3 regions of the Halodesulfovibrio sp. genome follow, and region 2 is predicted to be linked to each of the others. Evidence: predicted binding sites of a transcription regulator. Region 2 holds the regulator's gene; each other region holds the start of a gene.

Region 1 (2,275 bases), on a different contig from region 2:
TTTGTTACGCACGGCAGACGTAAGGTTCATAGCTACACTTGCTTTTTGCAACGTAATCATAAGTTCGTGTACGTTTTGCTGTTCACCTGAGGCAAAAGACTCAACCATAACAGCTTTTTCCTGCTGCATGTCGTTTACTTTCTTCACAGATGCTTCAACAGTTTCCAAAAAGGATGTGCTTGGCTTTTCTTCGGATGCAGTGGACTGCTGCACCTTTTTGTTGCCAGTGGCAAAATTATTTAATGCTTCGGAATATGCTTTCATTCCAACATTCTGAATAGACATGACTTACTCCTGACTAACCGGCTTAGCCGCGACCAAGCTCTAACGCTTTGTTATACATAGTTTTGACAGCATCCATTGAGGAAATGTTTGCTTCGTAGCTGCGCTGGGCAGTCATCATGCTTGCCATTTCTTCAACAACGTTAATGTCCGGATAAAAAACGTATCCTTCCTCATTAGCGTCCGGATGCCCCGGCTCGTAAACACGCTTCAGCGGGCGGTCATCCTGAGCAACCTGCTGTACACGTACGCCACGCAGGTCTCTATCCATTGCAGACTGCATCTGCTTGCTGAAAGGATGATCAACTTCAGTTGCTTGCAACACAACAGTCTTACGTCTGTAAGGACCACCTTCCGGTGTGCGTGTTGTTTTAGCGTTTGCAAGGTTCATTGAAATAATGTTCATGCTTGTACGCTCAGTACTGAGCGCAGAAGCTCCGATATCGAGTGCTGTCATGAAATCCATTATTTAGCTCCACTTGAAATGACGTTTTTCATTCCGTCAAAATTGCTTTTTACCACTGTTGCCAGTGTGTTGTAGCGCATGGTGTTTTTAGCCATAATTGCCATTTCTTTATCCATGTCCACGCGGTCTTCACCGTGAACAACACGAAGCGGCATTTTCTTTTCCCATTCAGGACCGAAGTTTTTCGGATCAAACGCCGCCGGAACATGGTTACCGGCAGTACGGGTCATTTTGCCACGACCATCAATATTCAGCGCTTTTTGAAGATCTTCTTCAAATTTCACCCTACGAGCGAGATACCCCGGGGTCTTAATGTTAGCCATGTTACTCATGACAACATTCTGACGCTGCAACTGCATGTCCATAACTTTTGCACTGAGCAGTGTATGAGTTTCAAATAAACCTTTCATGCAGGTATCCTCCCTTTCACTAAAAAATCTTGCCGACAGTTTTTTTGTAAAATTGCCAACAGCACTTATTATAAAGCAAAAGGTGTTCCACTTTTTTATATTGTTGATTTTGTTTATATTTTTTAGAAATTGTCATTTTTTTATAATAGCAGGTACGGAAAAGTGACGGAGATTTGTCACAGATACAAAGGGGATAGGAGTATTTACTGGCACAGTAGTTGCTTAATTTTCTGTAACCACTCAAAAGAAGAACTATTTTCCTACACGCCTAATCGTGTAACCCTGTGGGGATTTAGCTAAACTAAATAAGGATACAGCATGAGCGATTACCAGACATTAAAAGTACTTGGCGAATACAATCTCGCATTAGGCGATACCCAGAAAGCAGTTGAATGCTTTACAGGCGCTATGGAGCTTAACAGCGAATCTGCTGAACCGCTTTTGGGGCTTGCGGCAGTATGTATTTTTGACGGAGACTATGACTCCGCATTAACATTATATATGAAAGCTGCCACACTGGAAAAAAGTGCACGGGCACACGCAGGTATCGGTCTTGTTCTTGCTGAACAGGGTAGAAACGATGAAAGTTTTACCCACTTCCTTACAGCATTATCCATTGACCCTGTGGACAAAGTAGCACTCAACTGCTTGCTTCAGCAGGGATACAGCACAGAACGTATCGACGAAATTCTTCCAGCATTTGCCCGCGCCTTAGAAGAAGACGATACTGACACAGCAGTACGCTTCTCTTACGCAACTTGTCTTTTCTCTACTGACCGTAAAGAAGAATCTATTGCTGAATTCAAAGAAATTTTACGCATTGACCCCGAACATGAAGCAGCAAAAGAAGTGCTAGCACATATTGCAGCATAACTACTTTTTATTGTTTGTAAAAAAAGCAAGGCACTCTATACTGAGATCTCTCTCAGTACAGAGTGCCTTATTTTTTATTCAGTTCCCTAACTATGCTTTTTTATGTAACAATATAAGGAGGTATTCTAGATACGTTAGGTGTTTTTTTCCAATCAGCGAAATGGGATAACAAAACCAGCACATACGTTTTGTTGTCATGTGGCAAAATTCATCCTGCACAATCTAAATACAACAGGGAGTTAGA
Region 2 (2,275 bases):
TTTTTCCGTACGACGTATGATCTGTGCTTTTAGTTTATCACGAACAAGATCAACAGTTGCATACATGTCTTCTGACTGTTCGGTAGCGGATAAGTTCAGGTTGTCCGATACCAATAGAATTTCTGCTTTGTGGCGGAAATTGTCAACAGAAAGTGAGACTTGCATTTCCATATGTTCAGGGTTCGGTAAGAATCTGCCAAGTTTGCTAAAGCGACGTTTGGCATATGCTTTCAGGTGATTGGAAGGCTCAAAGTTCTTGAAAGTGAATACGATGTTCATGGTGCCTCCTAATAGGATACTTTTGAAACCCTGTGAGTCAGCTGGTTTCGCTTCTAGAATACCACCTTTCTCTTGGATGATGAAGGGATATTCATTGCGGTACGGTATTTTGCAACAGTTCTTCGTGCAATGTTAACCTGTAGTTTTTCTTTTAAGATTTCTCCGATTTTTTCATCGCTAAGTGGTTTTTTAGTATTTTCTTCACTAATGAGTTTTTTAATGAGGGCTTTGACGCTCTCTGATCCGACCTGACTTCCATCATCAAGGCCAATTGCACTGTTAAAAAAGAACTTTAACTCAAAAATACCATGCGGGGTCGAAATATATTTATTTGTAGTAATTCGGCTGACGGTAGATTCGTGCATGCCGATATCATCTGCAATGTCTTTCAAAATAAGTGGTTTCAGCGCTGTCACACCATTTTGAAAGAATTCTTTTTGATATTTTATAATGCTTTCGACTACTTTATATAAAGTTCGTTGGCGTTGGTACAGACTTTTTATAAGCCAGGATGCAGAACGCATTTTGTCCTGATAGTAGTCTTTTTCTTCAGCATTCGTGGTTTTAGGAAGCTGCTCGGTTAACTCACTCAGCTGCAACTGCGGCAATCCGTCTTCGTTTAAAACGATGACAAAATCGCCTTCATATTCATAGATGTAAACATCTGGAGAAACATACTGCGCCTCTCCACCACCAAAGCGTGCACCCGGCATAGGGTCAAGACTTTGGATTACATCCAAATATTCTTTGAGATCTTCGAGAGAAATTTTGTATTTACGAGCAAGCGGTTTGTAACGACGCTTTTCCAAGTCTTCGAGATGATTTGTAACGATATCTACAAGAATTGGATCACGGTCATAGTTAAGCGCTTTAATTTGAACGAGCAGACATTCCTGCGGGGTGCGAGCAGCCACACCAACAGGGTCAAACTGCTGAATATGTTCGATCATTTCTTCAACAGTTTCTGTATCGCTTTGAGCAAGCTGCGCTAGTTCTTCAACTGATACATGTAAGTATCCGTTAGAACTAATGCTGCTTATGATAACCTCTCCTACTTTAATTTGTTCTTCAGTAAGCGGAGAAAGCATCAACTGCCAGTTCAAGTGTCCATCTAACGTTGGAGCAGGAGCAAGACGAGCTTCGAAGGAGCTCATTTCTTCTAGTGCTTCAGATTCTCGCATTGAGACCTGTTTGGTAGTGCTTGAAAAATCACCGAGATAGTCTTCCCAGTCAGCGTTATTAGAAAGCTCTTTATCATAAGCTTCCTGTTCATCTTTACGCTGTTCTGTAGCGGAAGTTTTGTCTGGATTGGCGGCTTCTTCCAAGGACTCTTCCAAAAAAGGATTCTCCAGCAACTCTTGCTGAACGGTTTCAGCAAGTTCCACGCGGGAAAGTTGCAGCAGTTTGATTGCCTGCTGTAACTGCGGAGTCATTACAAGCTGCTGAGCAAGTTTCAATTGTTGGCGAAGTTCAAGAGCCATATATAAGAATGTCCTATGTGGTTCGACTAGCTAAAAAGCTGAAATATAATGTATGAGTACTGCCTATCAAAAAACATTCCAAATCACATAACTAATCTCTTTTTTGCCATATAGGAACGTTATATGCAACAAAGAAAAAAGCCCGTTAGACGGGCTTTTTTGTGTTGCAAGGTCGCAAATTATATTTTTTATCAGCACACTAGAGTGTGAAACCTTCGCCAAGGTAGACACTGCGCGCCTTCGGGTTGTTTACAATCTCTTCCGGCGTACCGGAAAGAATAATTTGTCCTTCGTACACAAGGTTCGCACGGTCACAAATTTTTAGTGTTTCTCGAACATTGTGGTCGGAAATGAGTACGCCCATTCCTTTGTCACGCAGCTTACGAATAATATCCTGAATGTCATCAACCGCGAGAGGGTCAATGCCTGCAAAAGGTTCATCAAGAAGAATAAACTTAGGATCACGAATAAGTGCGCGTGCGATTTCGAGACGTCGACGCTCGCCACCTGAGATA
Region 3 (2,275 bases), on a different contig from region 2:
AAGATGGGAGACCTCTCCGGCAGGAAAAACAGCAAGGCTTCCGCCTTCCGCAACATGTGAAATAGCACTGCGAAGCCCCCGAATATTGGATCGTCGCGCTTCCTTTGTCTCAAAAGGATTGACTTCTATCATACAAGGGCGCAGTTCAGGCATGACACCAAGCATAAAATTAGCAAGAAACTTACAGTCTGGACGTAGCGGCAGCAGCTCCGCCATAAGCGCAAGCCCGTCGATACCGCCAAACGGATGGTTAGAAACAATCACCAAAGGCTTGTTTAACGGTATATCACTCAAGCCTTTGCCAATGGCCTCAACTTGAATATTGAGTAATTCAAGTCCATTCTGACAAAAATCAAGGGGATTTTCCCTTCTTGATATGCTATCATAAACATTAACCAAACCATCAACACGAGTAACATGCATCAACGGCTTTTTGATCGGCGCCAAAACTTTTTTAACCCTAGGCGGGATAAAATTAAGGTCAATATTTCCGTGCTCAATGCTCCGTCTCATCATAGCCAACCTCTCAAGGCTAAATTCACTAACGACACTGCGGTTACTAGATGTGCTTCCATCATATACTATATTTCAGGATAATAGAGTAAAATTATTACACCGCTGTTCCATTTGTGTAGCGGTTTTTAGTATTTTAATCGATAAAAAATCTTTTATTACAAAGCATTACAAGTTTGAAAAAAATTAGCCCATGCATTTTCTTTGTTACGCTCAAATGCACTTTGCCCCATATTTTTTATAAAGTACCAGCCTGTTATTTGTATAAATAACAAATTTGTAATTTAACAAACACACAAGCACGACCTATAGACACTACATTTGACAATATTGTCAAAACAGCTGATTTCAGAGTTTACTTTATTACAAAATTGTCATAAAAACCTTTTAACAGGAAAGGGCATTTTCTGTAACAACTTGATTTTACAGGATTGGCACTATCCATGCTTTATATTTTCGCAAAGCAAAACGCACACGCTTACAAGCAGCGTGTACCATTATATTGCGCGAATCAGTCCAAAGGAGAGATTTTCATGAGTGGATCGTTAGCAAGACTTAATGCCATTTCGGCAGTAAACAACACAACATCAACAAGCAAACCTTTAAACTTCATGGAAGAAAAGCCAACCAACCTTTTTGGTTGTAACGTGTTCAATGACAAAGTCATGCAGGAACACCTTCCAAAGGCTGTTTTCAAATCTCTCAAACGCACAATTGAAAATGGTGAACAGATGGACCCATCCATTGCGGATGCGGTAGCTTCTGCAATGAAAGAGTGGGCACTCTCACGCGGAGCCACACACTACACACACGTATTTTACCCGCTGACCGGTCTTACTGCTGAGAAGCATGACAGCTTCCTTGAGCCAGACGGACGCGGTGGCGCAATCGCTCAGTTCTCCGGCTCTACTCTTATTCAGGGTGAACCTGACGCATCCAGCTTCCCTAACGGTGGACTGCGCACAACATTTGAAGCACGCGGTTACACAGCATGGGATTTAACGAACCCTGCGTACCTTCTGGAAAATGACAATGGCGTTTTCCTGTGTATCCCTACTGCGTTTGTTTCATGGACAGGCGAAGCACTGGATAAAAAGACTCCACTTCTTCGTTCAAACCAGGCAGTACATACACAGGCAAGCCGTCTGCTGAAACTGCTCGGTCACGACGATTTCGGTCGCATTCAGAACTACGCCGGTGTTGAACAGGAATACTTCCTTGTAGACCGCAACTTCTACTTCTCACGTCCAGACCTGTACCTTGCCGGACGCACACTCTTTGGTGCAAAGCCTGCCAAAGGTCAGGAACAGGATGACCACTACTTCGGTACTATTCCTAAGCGCGTACTCGCATTTATGATTGAAGCAGAGCGCGAACTCTACAAACTTGGTGTACCTGTTAAAACTCGTCACAACGAAGTAGCACCGGGGCAGTACGAAATTGCACCGATGTTTGAAGATTCCAACCTTGCAAACGACCATAACCAGATGATTATGAGCGTGATGAAAAGCGTTGCAAAACGCTACGGTATGGCGTGCCTCATGCACGAAAAACCGTTTGCAGGTATTAACGGTTCCGGTAAACACCTGAACTACTCCATCGGTAACGGCAAATTCGGCAGCCTTTTTGAGCCGGGTGAAACCCCGCATGAAAATGCTCAGTTCCTGTTGTTCTGCTCTGCAATGATCCGTGCTGTACACAAACACGGTTCCCTGCTCCGCTCCAGCGTAGCATGCGCAAGTAACGACCATCGTCTCGGAGC

The links. The regulator sigma-54, encoded in region 2, starts transcription at its own class of promoters, with help from an activator protein. The targets are predictions, from matches to a motif close to CTGGCACGGNNNNTGCTT.
Region 1: a site for sigma-54 is predicted at 1,232-1,249, ahead of flgB (flagellar basal body rod protein FlgB). Genes of this name have one in related genera too.
Region 3: a site for sigma-54 is predicted at 945-962, ahead of N4A56_RS01155 (glutamine synthetase III). Genes of this name have one in related genera too.

Annotation. Positions count from the first base shown of each region.
Region 1 covers NZ_JAOARI010000035.1:120,203-122,477, forward strand. The annotation lists gene fliE (flagellar hook-basal body complex protein FliE) at 1-285, opposite strand, end outside; gene flgC (flagellar basal body rod protein FlgC) at 308-748, opposite strand; gene flgB (flagellar basal body rod protein FlgB) at 748-1,158, opposite strand; gene N4A56_RS14090 (tetratricopeptide repeat protein) at 1,477-2,031, shown strand.
Region 2 covers NZ_JAOARI010000032.1:118,105-120,379, forward strand. The annotation lists gene raiA (ribosome-associated translation inhibitor RaiA) at 1-279, opposite strand, end outside; gene rpoN (RNA polymerase factor sigma-54) at 333-1,760, opposite strand; gene lptB (LPS export ABC transporter ATP-binding protein) at 1,960-2,275, opposite strand, start outside.
Region 3 covers NZ_JAOARI010000002.1:248,679-250,953, forward strand. The annotation lists gene N4A56_RS01150 (GNAT family N-acyltransferase) at 1-516, opposite strand, end outside; gene N4A56_RS01155 (glutamine synthetase III) at 1,047-2,275, shown strand, end outside.